Amycolatopsis sp. NBC_01480: one gene and its partner. The protein of the gene in region 2 interacts with the protein of the main gene of each other region in a pairwise test. Links are inferred from orthologs where the notes say so. Each region holds a gene or a part of one and is shown on either strand. Other genes may lie near its edges. The genes, in order: OG371_RS24860 and sufU.

Region 1 (5,805 bases), 1.4 Mb from region 2 along the record:
ATTCGCAAGGCCACCGCTTATGCCGCCATGAAGGCCGATCCGGAAGGCGCTGCGAATCGCGCCTTGAGGAGGCGGGGCGAACGCAGAGTCGCGCTGCACCAGCAGGATGATGGCGTCGCGCACCTGTCCGTCGACAACGCGCCGGCCGAGAAGGCCAACGCCGCTTACCTGCGTATCGACAAAATCGCTCGCTCACTCCAGACCGGCAGCGAGAAACGCACGCTCGATCAGCTCCGTACCGATGTTGCACTCGACCTGTTGCTCACTGGGAAGGGCGGAGCCGGCGAACGGACGGAGGTCTATCTCTACGTCGACCTGCAGACCTACCTCGGCCTGAACGACAGCCCTGCCGAGCTGGCGGACCACGGGCACGTCCCGGCCGCGGTCGCCCGCCACATCGCGACCGGGCCGGACACGACATTGCGACGACTCATCACCGACCCGCTCAACGGACAGGTCATCGAGGTCGGCAAGTTCCGATACCGGCCGAGCGTCGACGTCAGCGAGTTCACACGAATCAGAGACCGCGAGTGCCGTCACCCCGGCTGTCCACGGCCGGTGCAGGGATGCGCGACGGAGAACACTGCAACCGAATCCGCCAAGCCTGGACCCGGTACCGACAGCACGTTGAGCTATTGCCTTCGGCACCGGCGTCTCAAGGACCGCGTCGATTGGGAGTACAAGGTGCGCGCCGATGGAACGCTCATGGTCGCCACCCCAACCGGGCTGAGAGCGGAGAGCATTCCGACGCCACTACACGAGCCGCGACCCAGCTCCGAACAGCTCGGTGAGACGAGGCTGGGCGCCTGAGAACCCAGCTGGTCAATCAGCTCGTGCTGGAGATCTTCGCGCTGCCCAGCACGAGGTCGCCAGCCTCGCTGTCAGGCCGATAGAGGACGACGATCTGGCCCGGGGCGACGCCGCGCAACGGTTCGCGCAGCTGCATGCTGACCCGCTCGCCGTCAGCCTCCGCGACCGCCTCGGCAATGCCCCCGTGCGCTCGCACCTGGACGACGCACTCAGTGGGGCCGTCGAGTGCCTGTCCACTGGGCCAAATCGCACGGTCGGCTTCAATCGCGTCGATGCCGAGCCCAGCGGACGAGCCGACCTTCACCGTGCCCGAAACCGGTTCGAGCGAAAGGACATACCGCGGACGCCCATCAGACGCCGGGGCTTCGATCCCCAGCCCCTTGCGCTGTCCGACTGTGAAGCCGTGCACACCGGTGTGCTGTCCCAGCACGGCACCGGTCTCAGCGTCAACCAGCTCACCGGGCCGTTGCCCGAGCCGGTTCTCGAGGAACTTCTGCGTGTCGCCGTCGGGGATGAAGCAGATGTCGTGGCTGTCCGGCTTGTTCGCCACGGAAAGCCCACGCTGCTCAGCCTCCGCTCGCACCTCGGACTTCCACGAATCGCCGAGGGGGAACATGGCGTGGCTGAGCTGCTCCGGGGTCAGCGAGGCCAGCACGTACGACTGGTCCTTGCCCTCGTCCGCGCTGCGCCGAAGTTTCGGTTCGCCGTCCACAACGGCAAGGCGGGCGTAATGGCCGGTCGCTACTGCATCGAAGCCGAGCGCCATCGCCTTCTCCAGCAGCGCCTCGAACTTGATCTTTTCGTTGCACGTGACGCAGGGGTTCGGGGTGCGGCCGGCGGCGTACTCGCCGACGAAGGTCTCGACGACCTCTTCGGTGAAGCGCTCGGCGAAGTCCCAGATGTAGAAGGGAATGCCCATGATGTCGGCCGCGCGGCGGGCATCATGCGAATCCTCGATAGTGCAGCACCCACGCGAACCAGTCCGCAGCGTGCCCGGTTTGGCGGACAGAGCCAGGTGCACGCCAACGACCTCGTGGCCGGCGTCGACCGCACGCGCGGCTGCGACAGCCGAATCCACTCCTCCGCTCATCGCGGCCAGTACCCGCATTGCTTACACCTCTTGCTTCTGGGTCTGCTTACGCATACCGGCGAGTCCCGCTTGCCGGGCTCGCGCAACGACTCCGCCGATCTCGCGCGCAAGCGCCGTCACATCATCCAGTGTCGACGTGTGGCCAAGCGAAAATCGGAGGGATCCCCGCGCCGCAGCCGCGTCGGCACCCATGGCGAGCAGCACGTGGCTGGGCTGGGCGACGCCGGCGGTGCACGCGGAGCCGGTGGAACATTCGATTCCCTTGGCGTCCAGCAACATCAGGAGACTGTCGCCGGCGGAGCCGGGGAAGGTGAAGTGGGCGTGCCCGGGCAACCGGTCACCGGAACCGCCATTGAGGATGGCGTCCGGCACCTCACGGAGGACGGCGTCGATCAGCTCGTCGCGAAGCTTCTCGACACGCGCCGCGTACTCTTCGCGGGCTTCGACGCTTGCTCGGACTGCCACGGCGAAGCTGACGATCGCCGGGACGTCGAGGGTGCCCGAGCGAACGCTCCGTTCCTGGCCGCCTCCGTGGAGCACCGGCACGCACGCCGTGTCGCGGCCGAGAAGGAGCGCGCCCACGCCGTACGGTCCACCGAGCTTGTGGCCGGTGAGGGTCAACGCGGCCGCGCCGCTCTCTGCGAAGTCGACGGGAATGGCGCCGACCGCTTGGACTGCATCGGTGTGCAGCGGGATGCCGAACTCGGCGCATACGCTGGCCAGTTCGGCGATGGGGCTGATGGTGCCGACTTCGTTGTTGGCCCACATCACCGTCGCGAGGGCGACTGTCTCGGGCGCCGATCCGATGGCGGCGCGGAGGGTGTCCGGCGAGACCCGGCCCTGGGCATCGACCTCAAGCCAGGTGATCTCGGCGCCGCACTCGGCCTCAAGCCACTCGACGGTGTCCAGGACGGCGTGGTGCTCGACGGCGCCGCACAGGATTCGGCGGCGCTCAGGCTGCTCGTTGTGACGGGCCCAGAAGATTCCCTTGACCGCCAGGTTGTCACTCTCTGTGCCGCCACCGGTGAAGATCACCTCGGAGGGACGGGCACCGAGAGCGGCGGCTATGACTTCCCGGGACTCTTCGACCACGCGGCGCGCTCGGCGTCCCGAGGAATGCAACGCAGAGGCATTGCCCACGGTGGACAATGCCTCGGTCATCGCCGCCACGGCTTCGGGCAACATCGGGGTGGTCGCCGCATGGTCGAGATAGGTCATCGCCCCCTCAGGGTAGTCCGCTCCAGCCGGTGACGAAGCCCACCCTGGTCGCCGAAGTGGCCTGTCACACCTTCCGCGGCCAGCGGCTGGTCAGGCGAACTCCCAGCGAGGTGAGCAGGACGAGAGCGGCGCCGAGGATCGCCATCGCCGCTGAGGGGTGGACGGCCGACGCGACCATGGCGAGGAGCACGCCGCCGAGGCCGATCAGGAGGGCCGAGCCGACCCAGTCCGCGAGCTGCATGGCCGAGGTGTTGAAACCGCGTTCGCCGTCGGGCGAGTACCTGAGCAGCAGGACGGAGATGGCCGGCATCGCGATGCCCATGCCGGCACCACCGACCGCGCAGATCACGAACGCGAGCCAGGCCGGGAACCAGGGCTGCGACACCAGCACGAACCCGGCCAGGCTCACGGCGACCAAGGCGAAACCGGTGCGCAAGGACGCTTCGCGGGACCAGTCGAGGAATCGGCCCTGCAGCGCCGAGCCCGCTGACCAGCCCAACGCGGTAATCGTCAAGGGCAGGCCGGCCATGGCAGGGCCGTAGCCGTGGACGGCGCTCATGGTGAGGGGCAGGTAGGCCTCCATTCCTGCGTAGGCGCCGGAAAGCAGGGCTCGGGAGGCAATGACGGTCGGCAGGCCCGGGCGGGCGGTCAGAGTGCCGGTGGGGAGGAGCTTCCTCAAGGCAGCGGCTAAGGCGACAAGGCCCGCGGCGCCGTACGCGATGGCGGCCGGTGACGGGTGTTGGGCGGCCCAGCTCAGGGCGGCGACACCCAGCGCGGCGACCACGGCGGGGATCACGCCTGCACGGCGGGCTGTGGCCGTCGGCGCGTGCGTGGGCAGGCGGCGGGCCACGACGACGAGCAGGGCCACGCCGATCGCGACCAGCGGGATCAGGCCGAGGAACACCCACCGCCAGCCGATACTGACGGTGATCAGGCCCGCGACGGACGGGCCGACCACAGCGGGCAGGACCCAGGCTGCGGCGTTGGCGGCGTAGATGACCGGACGTTCACGGTCGGTGAACGTCGCGGCGATCAGGAGCGACACGGCGACCAGCAGGAAACCGGAGCCGAGGCCTTGCAGCGCGCGGCCGGCCAGCAGCATGGGCATCCCGTCGGCCGTGCCGGCGACGAGCAAGCCGGCGGCGAAAAGCACCGGCCCGGCGATCAGGGCAGGAGCCGGGCCGCGGCGGTCGCCCATGCGGCCGGACAGCACCGTCGCCACCACGCTGGCGATCAGGAACGTGGTGAACGGCCACGAGTAGAGCGCGAGGCCGTGCAGATCCGCGACGAGAGTGGGCATCGCGGTAGCGACACCCATGTTCTCGAACGCGACCAGCGTGACCACCAAGAGCAGGCCGATTGTGGTGAGCCGATGCTCGCGGCTCCACAGGACGCTTCTTCGGGGCGGGGCGGCGGCCGTCTGGGTCATGATCGCCAGCGTGCAACCTCCAGCGCGGTGAAGGTCAATACGCCGGATCGACTATCGGGCGGGGGATCCGGGTTGTGGGGTGGGCAGGCACTGCATCGTGGAATTGGGCAGCGGTGGGGTGAGTGTTGGCCGCCCGGTGTGGTCTGTGCCGTTGGCCTTGGGGTGGTGGGCGGGCGCGCGGATGGGCTCGGCGGTATGACACAGCGGGTGCGGCAGGGATTGAGGGGACAGCAGGTTTGAGGTTCCCCCCGAACAGTGGACAGGTCTTCAAGCAGCTTTCGCTGCGCCTGTCAGGGACTGTTCGTAGCACACAGGATTGAGCATCCCGATAGCCGAGTGACGCCTCTCATTGTTGTACCGACCGATCCACTTGTCAACTGCAGCAACAAGTTCTGCCTTGACTGTGAACGTGTGGCGGTAAAAGTACTCGTGCTTGAACGTTGACCAGAACGATTCCGCGGGGCTGTTGTCCCAGCAGATACCGGTCTCACCCATCGACCGTTTCAACCCGTACCGGTCGCAGGCTCGCGCCGTCAACCCGGCCGTGAATTCCCCACCGCGATCGGAATGCAGCACTGTGCCGGCGACACCGCGGCTGCGGCAGGCCACCGCCGCGTCGATGGCCTCACAGACCATGTCAGCACCGATATGGTCGGCGACGATGTGCCCGAGCACGCGGCGGGAATGCCCGTCGCGGATCGCGCACAAGTACAGATCACCCTCACCGCAGGTGAGGTAGGTGATGTCGGTCAGCCAGACCGCGTCGAGCTTGCCCTGGTCGAAGTTGCGTCGCACCAGATCCGGCGGAAACGACGCCGCCGGGTCAACCACCGTGGTGCGGACTTTGAAGGTGCGGGGACTGATGCCCTCGATCCCGATTCCGGCCATGATTGCCGCGACGGTTTTCTCGTTCACTGTTTCACCGCGTGCCCGTAGTTCGGCGGTGATCCGCGGGGACCCGTAGGTACCGTCGGACTCGGTGTGTACGTCGAGGATCTTCACCGCCAGATCAGCGCGGCGCTGCCGCCGGGGCGTCAACATCGTTGCTGCGGAACGTTTCATGTACGCGTAGTAGCCGGACGTCGAGACACCGAGCAGCCGCGCCATGCGCAGGACAGAGAACCGTGTGCCCTCGGGTGGTGTGGAGCCGGCGGGCTCGTCGGGGCCGGCGTACTTCGCCATCAGATCGAACCTCGCGGGTTCTTCTGCATCGCGGCAAAGTACGCCGACGCTTTTACCAAGAACGCGTTGTCCTTCT
Region 2 (6,026 bases):
CCCGGCGCCCGGTCGCGGACACCCTCCGGTCCACATCGGACTGAGACCTACTTCGGCGCCTGGAAACCGCCGATCTTCTCCTCCAGCAGTTCGGCCAGCCGCAGCGGGGTGCGGTCCTCGAACATCGGGCCGATGAGCTGCACCCCGACCGGCAGGCCGTCGGTGGACCGGCCGGTGGGGACGGCGGTGGCGGGCAGGCCGGGCATGGTGGCCAGGCCGGCCCAGATGAGCTGGTCGAAGTACGGGTACCCGACGCCGTCGATGTCGAGGTGCCGGGCCAGCGGATCGGGGTTGTGGTCGTGCGGGAACGCGGGCGTCGGCGTGATCGGGCACACCACGGCGTCGAACTCGGCGAACAGCTGCCGCCAGCCGTGACGGTGGAGTTCGCGGCGGTTGTTCGCCTCCATCCAATCGCGGTGGCTGGACACCATGGCGCGCAGCCGCGTGGTCTCCAGGCTCTGGTCGTCCGCGCTGAATCCGGCGACGCGGGCCCGCAGCTGCTCGAGCGTTTCGATGGGAAAGCGCGCAACAGAGCCGGAAATCAGCAGCTGCATGTAGAGCCTCGCGGCATCGGCCAGATCGGGCAGCAACGAACTTTGCCGCTCGACGCGAGCGCCGCCGTCGGCCAGCGCGTCCGCCACCCGGTTCACCCCCGCCCGTACGGCTGCTCCGGTCGGCATGAGCGGATGCTCCTCGATGACCAAGACCCGGAATTCGGACAGCCGCTCGTGGCGCGCGGGCGGCAGCTTCAGGTCGTACGCGAGGCCGCCCGTCAGCGGGTCCGGTCCGGCCATGACGTCGAGCAGCAGCGTGAGGTCGCGGGCCGAGCGCGCCATCGGGCCGACGACGGCGAGGTCGAGATCAACCGGCAAAGCCTGCTCACCCGGCGGAACCATGCCGCGGCTGGCCGCCAGCCCGAGCGTCGGCTTGTGTGCGTAGATGCCGCAGAAATGCGCGGGGGTGCGCAGCGAGCCCGCGATGTCGGAGCCGATGGACAGCGCGCCGAACCCGGACGCCAGCGCCGCCGTCGACCCGCCGGAGGATCCGCCCGACGTGCGCGCGGGATCCCACGGATTGGTGGTGGTGCCGTAGAGCTCGTTGAAACTCTGGATGTCCTGCAGTCCCAACGGAACGTTGGTCTTGCCGAGCACCACCGCGCCCGCGGCCTTGAGCCGCGAAACCTGCACCGCGTCCTCGTCCGGCATGAAATCCCGGTGCGGCGGCATGCCCCAGGCCGTGGGCAGCCCGGCGATGTTGTACGACTCCTTGACCGTCACCGGAACCCCGAGCAGCGGCCGGTCCTCCCCTCGCGCGCGGGCCTGGTCGGCCTCCCGCGCGGCGGCCCGCGCCCGGTCGAAGTCCGGCAGGCAGATCGCGTTGACCACCTTGTCCTCGCGCTCGATCCGGTCGATCGCCTCTTCGGTCAGTTCCACCGAGGTCACCGCACCGGCCCGCAAGGCGGTGATGAGTTCTTCGGCTGTGTGAAAGCTCCGTTCCATGGCTGCGAAGTTATCGAGCGGCCCCGGGAGGCACGAAATTCCCTTGTACACAACGGGAAGGTCGAACAGTCGTCTTCACCGTGGCAGCCCGCCGCAGGTCAGAGCGCCAAAATAAGCCGGCTCCAGCCCTGAAAGCCATGAAATGCCGCATCGGGCAATAGGATCGACGTCTCACTTCCCGGCCGAGCCGGGTCACGCGCCGCCGTATAGGTCGTTATACAACCACCGCGCGCAAAAAAGGCCACCCCGCACCGAAGCACGGGGTGGCCCTGGGAAAAGCGTGGCTCAGACGGTGAAGCCGAGCGCGCGCAGCTGCTCGCGGCCGTCGTCGGTGATCTTCTCCGGGCCCCACGGCGGCATCCAGACCCAGTTGATCCGGAAGTCGCTGACCAGGCCGCCGGAGGTGAGCGCCGCCGAGGTCTGGTCCTCGATCACGTCGGTCAGCGGGCAGGCCGCGGACGTCAGCGTCATGTCCAGCGTGACGGAGTTGTCGCCCTCCACGTGGATGTCGTAGACCAGGCCGAGGTCGACGACGTTGATGCCCAGCTCGGGGTCGACCACGTCGCGCATGGCCTCCTCGATGTCCTCGATCTTCGCCACGTCGGCCGGGACCGAGCCGGTCTGCTCCGGCAGGTCGGCGGCCGTGCGGCCTTCACGGTGCTCGGGGGCCTGGGCCGAAGCCGTTTCCGCGACCGTCTGGGTGTCTTCGCTCATGCCTTCTCAGCTCCTGTGGTGGTGCGGGCGACGGCGTCCTTGAACGCCATCCAGCCGAGCAGTGCGCACTTGACGCGGGCCGGGTACTTGGCGACGCCCGCGAAGGCGATCCCGTCCTCCAGCACGTCCTCGTCCGGCTCGACCTTGCCCTTGCCCTGCATCAGTTCCACGAAGGCGTCCATGGTGGTGAACGCCTCCTCCACGGTGTGCCCCACGACGAGGTCCGTCATGACGGACGTCGAGGCCTGGCTGATCGAGCAGCCCTGGCCCTCGTAGGAGATGTCGGCGACCTTGCCGCCGTCGACCTTCACCCGCAGCGTGACCTCGTCCCCGCAGGTCGGGTTGACCTGGAACGACTCCGCGTCGAACGGATCGCGCAGGCCGCGCCCGTGCGGGTTCTTGTAGTGGTCCAGGATGATCTCCTGGTACATGCTCTCCAGGTTCACTGGGCCACTCCGAAGAACTTCTGCGCCTCGCGAATCCCGTCGACGAGCGCGTCCACTTCGGACAGTGTGTTGTACAGGTAGAACGTCGCCCGCACGGTGGCGGGCACCCCGCACGCCCGGTGCAGCGGCCACGCGCAGTGGTGGCCGACGCGCACCGCGATGCCCAGGCTGTCGAGCACCTGGCCGGCGTCGTGCGGGTGCACGCCGTCGATCACGAACGACACCGTGCCGCCTCGGTCCGCCAGGTCGGTCGGCCCGACGATCCGGACGCCGTCGATGGCGCCGATCCCGGCCAGCGCCCGCTCGGTGAGCAGGTGCTCGTGCGCCGCGATGCGGTCCATGCCGATCGCCGACAGGTAGTCCACGGCCGCGCCGAGCCCGATGGCCTGCGAGGTCATCGGCACGCCCGCCTCGAACTTCTGCGGCGGCGGCGCGAACGTCGTCTTCTCCATCCGGACCAGCTCGATCATCGAGCCGCCGGTGAGGAACGGCGGCATCGCCTCGAGCAGCTCGGTGCGGCCGTACAGCACGCCGATGCCGGACGGCGCCAGCATCTTGTGCCCGGACCACACGGCGAAGTCGACACCCAGCGCGCCGAGGTCGACCGCGCCCTGGCCGTACAGCCCGTGCGGGACCGACTGGCAGGCGTCGAGCAGGGTCAGCGCGCCGACCTGCTTCGCCTTGGCCACCAGCAGTTCGACCGGGTTGATCGTGCCCAGCACGTTGGACTGGTGCGCGAACGCCACCAGCTTCGTGCGCGGCGTGATCAGCTCGTCGATGTCCGACAGGTCGAGCCGGCCCTCGGGGGTCACCTTGAACCACTTCAGCGTCGCCCCGGTTCGCTGGCACAACTGCTGCCAGGGCACCAGGTTCGCGTGGTGCTCCATCTCGGTGATGACGATCTCGTCACCGGGGCCGACCGCGAACCGCGCGGCCGCGCTTTCCGGGTCGGTGGCCGCGTTGCTCATCGCGTACGCCACCAGGTTGATGCCCTCGGTGGCGTTCTTGGTGAACACCAGCTCCTCCGGGGAGGTCCCGGTGAACTCCGCGATCCGGGCCCGGGCGGACTCGTACGCGTCGGTCGCCTCCTCGGCGAGCTGGTGGGCCCCGCGGTGCACCGCGGCGTTCGAGGTCTCGAGGAACCGCCGCTCGGCGTCGAGCACCTGCGTCGGCCGCTGTGAGGTCGCGCCGGAGTCCAGGTACACCAAGGGTTTCCCGTCGCGCACGGTGCGGGACAGGATGGGGAAGTCGGCGCGCAGCGCCGCCACGTCAAGGGGAACAGAGTTGGTCGGGCTGTTCGAAGCCGTGGTGGTCATCGAGCCAACTCCTCTCTCGGTGTAGTCGGGAACTTCGGTGATACGAACGTCAGACGGCGGCTTCGGTCTTGCCGACGTACTTCACGTAGCCGTTCTCCTCCAGCTCGTCGGCCAGCTCCTTGCCGCCCGACTCGACGATCTTGCCGCCGGCGAAGACGTGTACGAAGTCCGGCGTGATGTGCCGCAGGATCCGGGTGTAGTGCGTGATCAGCATGACGCCGACCTCGCTGGAGGCCTTGTACTGGTTGACGCCCTCGGAGACGACGCGCAGCGCGTCCACGTCGAGGCCCGAGTCGGTCTCGTCGAGGATGGCGAACTTCGGCTTGAGCAGCGACAGCTGGAGGATCTCGTGGCGCTTCTTCTCGCCGCCGGAGAAGCCCTCGTTGACCGAGCGCTCGGCGAACTCCTGCGAGATCTCGAGCTTGCCCATCTCCTCCTTGACCTCCTTGACCCAGTGGCGCAGCTTGGGGGCCTCGCCACGGACCGCGGTGACCGCGGTGCGGAGGAAGTTGGACATCGACACGCCGGGCACCTCGACCGGGTACTGCATGGCGAGGAACAGGCCGGCGCGGGCGCGCTCGTCCACGCTCATCTCGAGCACGTTCTCGCCGTCCAGCAGCACCTCACCGGAGGTCACCCGGTACTTCGGGTGGCCGGCGATCGCGTACGACAGGGTGGACTTGCCGGAGCCGTTGGGGCCCATGATCGCGTGGGTCTCGCCCGACTTGATGGTCAGGTTCACGCCCTTGAGGATCTCCTTGGCGCCCTCGTCGGTCTCGACCGAGGCGTGCAGGTCCTTGATTTCCAGGGTAGCCATTCTTCGTTTCCTAAAAGTCTGCGGTGGACGGCGTCAGGCGCCAACGGCTTCGAGCTCGGCCTCGATCGCGGCTTCGAGGCGCTCGCGCACCTCGGGGACGTCGATCTTCACCAGGATCTCGTGGAAGAACCCGCGCACGACCAAGCGCCGGGCGGCTTCTTCGGCGATCCCGCGCGACTGGAGGTAGAACAACTGCTCGTCGTCGAACCTTCCCGTCGCGCTCGCGTGGCCGGCGCCTTCGATCTCGCCGGTCTCGATCTCCAGGTTCGGCACGGAGTCCGCGCGCGCGCCCGGGGTGAGCACCAGGTTGCGGTTGAACTCGTAGGTGTCGGTGGCCTCGGCGGCCGCGCGGATCAGCACGTCGCCGATCCAGACCGAGTGCGCGCCGTCGCCCTGGAGCGCGCCCTTGTAGCCCACGCGCGACTTGCAGTTCGGCACCGCGTGGTCGACGAAGAGGCGGTGCTCCTGGTGCTGGCCGCCGTCGGCGAAGTAGACGCCGAGCATGTCGACGTCGCCGCCCTTGTCGGCAAACGTCGCCGTCGGCGAGATGCGGACCAGGTCGCCGCCGAGGGTGATCACGGTGTGCCGCAGCGCGGCGTCGCGGCCCAGCTTCAGGTGCTGCTCGGACACGTGCACCGCGTCGTCGGCCCAGTCCTGGACGCTGACCACGGTGACCTTGGCGCCGTCGCCGATGACGAACTCGACGTTGTCGGCGTACGTGCCGGAGCCGACGTGGTCGAGCACGACCACGGCTTCGGCGAACGCCTCGGCGCGGACCTGGAGGTGCCCGTACGCGACCTGGTCGACGCCCGGGCCGTGGATGCGCAGCACCGACGGCTTCGACGCCTTGGTCTCCTTGGGCACCGTCACCACGGTGGCCTTGGTGAACGACGAGTAGGCCTGCGCCGCGATCCGGTCGCTCGGCACGCCGGCCTCGCCCAGGCGCGCGTCCTCACGGCCGACGGTCTCGATCTTCAGCTCGGGGGCGGTGTCGGTCTCCAGCGTGATCTCGCCGGTGGCGGGCGCGCTGCCGTCGTGCAGGCCGCGCAGCCGCTTCATCGGCGTGAAGCGCCAGTTCTCCTCACGGCCGCCCGGGACCTCGAAGGCCTCGACGTCGTAGGAGGTGAAGCGCTCCGCGCGGGAAGCGGCCGGGACGACCGCTCCCTCGCGCAGCGCTTCGGAAACGTTGTTCTCGGTAACCGACATGACTAGCCGACGGACCCTTCCATCTGGA

The links.
Region 1: the proteins of sufU (region 2) and OG371_RS24860 interact in binary tests that used the Escherichia coli proteins (3 or more experiments, as listed by UniProt). The link is inferred for Amycolatopsis sp. NBC_01480 from one-to-one orthologs.

Annotation. Positions count from the first base shown.
Region 1 is NZ_CP109442.1:5,182,579-5,188,383, reverse strand. What follows is about bases 1,021-3,799. They hold OG371_RS24860 (cysteine desulfurase family protein), read right to left. Parts: upstream 3,119-3,799; coding sequence 1,922-3,118; downstream 1,021-1,921. Other genes in these bases: OG371_RS24855 (MFS transporter), read right to left, coding at 3,183-3,799; mnmA (tRNA 2-thiouridine(34) synthase MnmA), read right to left, coding at 1,021-1,918. Also shown: OG371_RS24870 (DUF222 domain-containing protein), read left to right, coding at 1-810; more of mnmA, read right to left, coding at 827-1,020; more of OG371_RS24855, read right to left, coding at 3,800-4,547; OG371_RS24850 (IS3 family transposase), read right to left, coding at 4,815-5,729; OG371_RS24845 (transposase), read right to left, coding at 5,729-5,805. UniProt on the Escherichia coli protein: Master enzyme that delivers sulfur to a number of partners involved in Fe-S cluster assembly, tRNA modification or cofactor biosynthesis. Catalyzes the removal of elemental sulfur from cysteine to produce alanine.
Region 2 is NZ_CP109442.1:6,603,725-6,609,750, reverse strand. Bases 935-3,934 are described here. They hold sufU (Fe-S cluster assembly sulfur transfer protein SufU), read right to left. Parts: upstream 2,660-3,934; coding sequence 2,210-2,659; downstream 935-2,209. Other genes in these bases: OG371_RS31575 (cysteine desulfurase), read right to left, coding at 2,656-3,934; OG371_RS31585 (metal-sulfur cluster assembly factor), read right to left, coding at 1,785-2,213; OG371_RS31590 (amidase), read right to left, coding at 935-1,499. Also shown: more of OG371_RS31590, read right to left, coding at 48-934; more of OG371_RS31575, read right to left, coding at 3,935-3,975; Fe-S cluster assembly ATPase SufC, read right to left, coding at 4,025-4,792; Fe-S cluster assembly protein SufD, read right to left, coding at 4,826-5,998; Fe-S cluster assembly protein SufB, read right to left, coding at 6,001-6,026. UniProt on the Escherichia coli protein: A scaffold on which IscS assembles Fe-S clusters. Exists as 2 interconverting forms, a structured (S) and disordered (D) form. The D-state is the preferred substrate for IscS.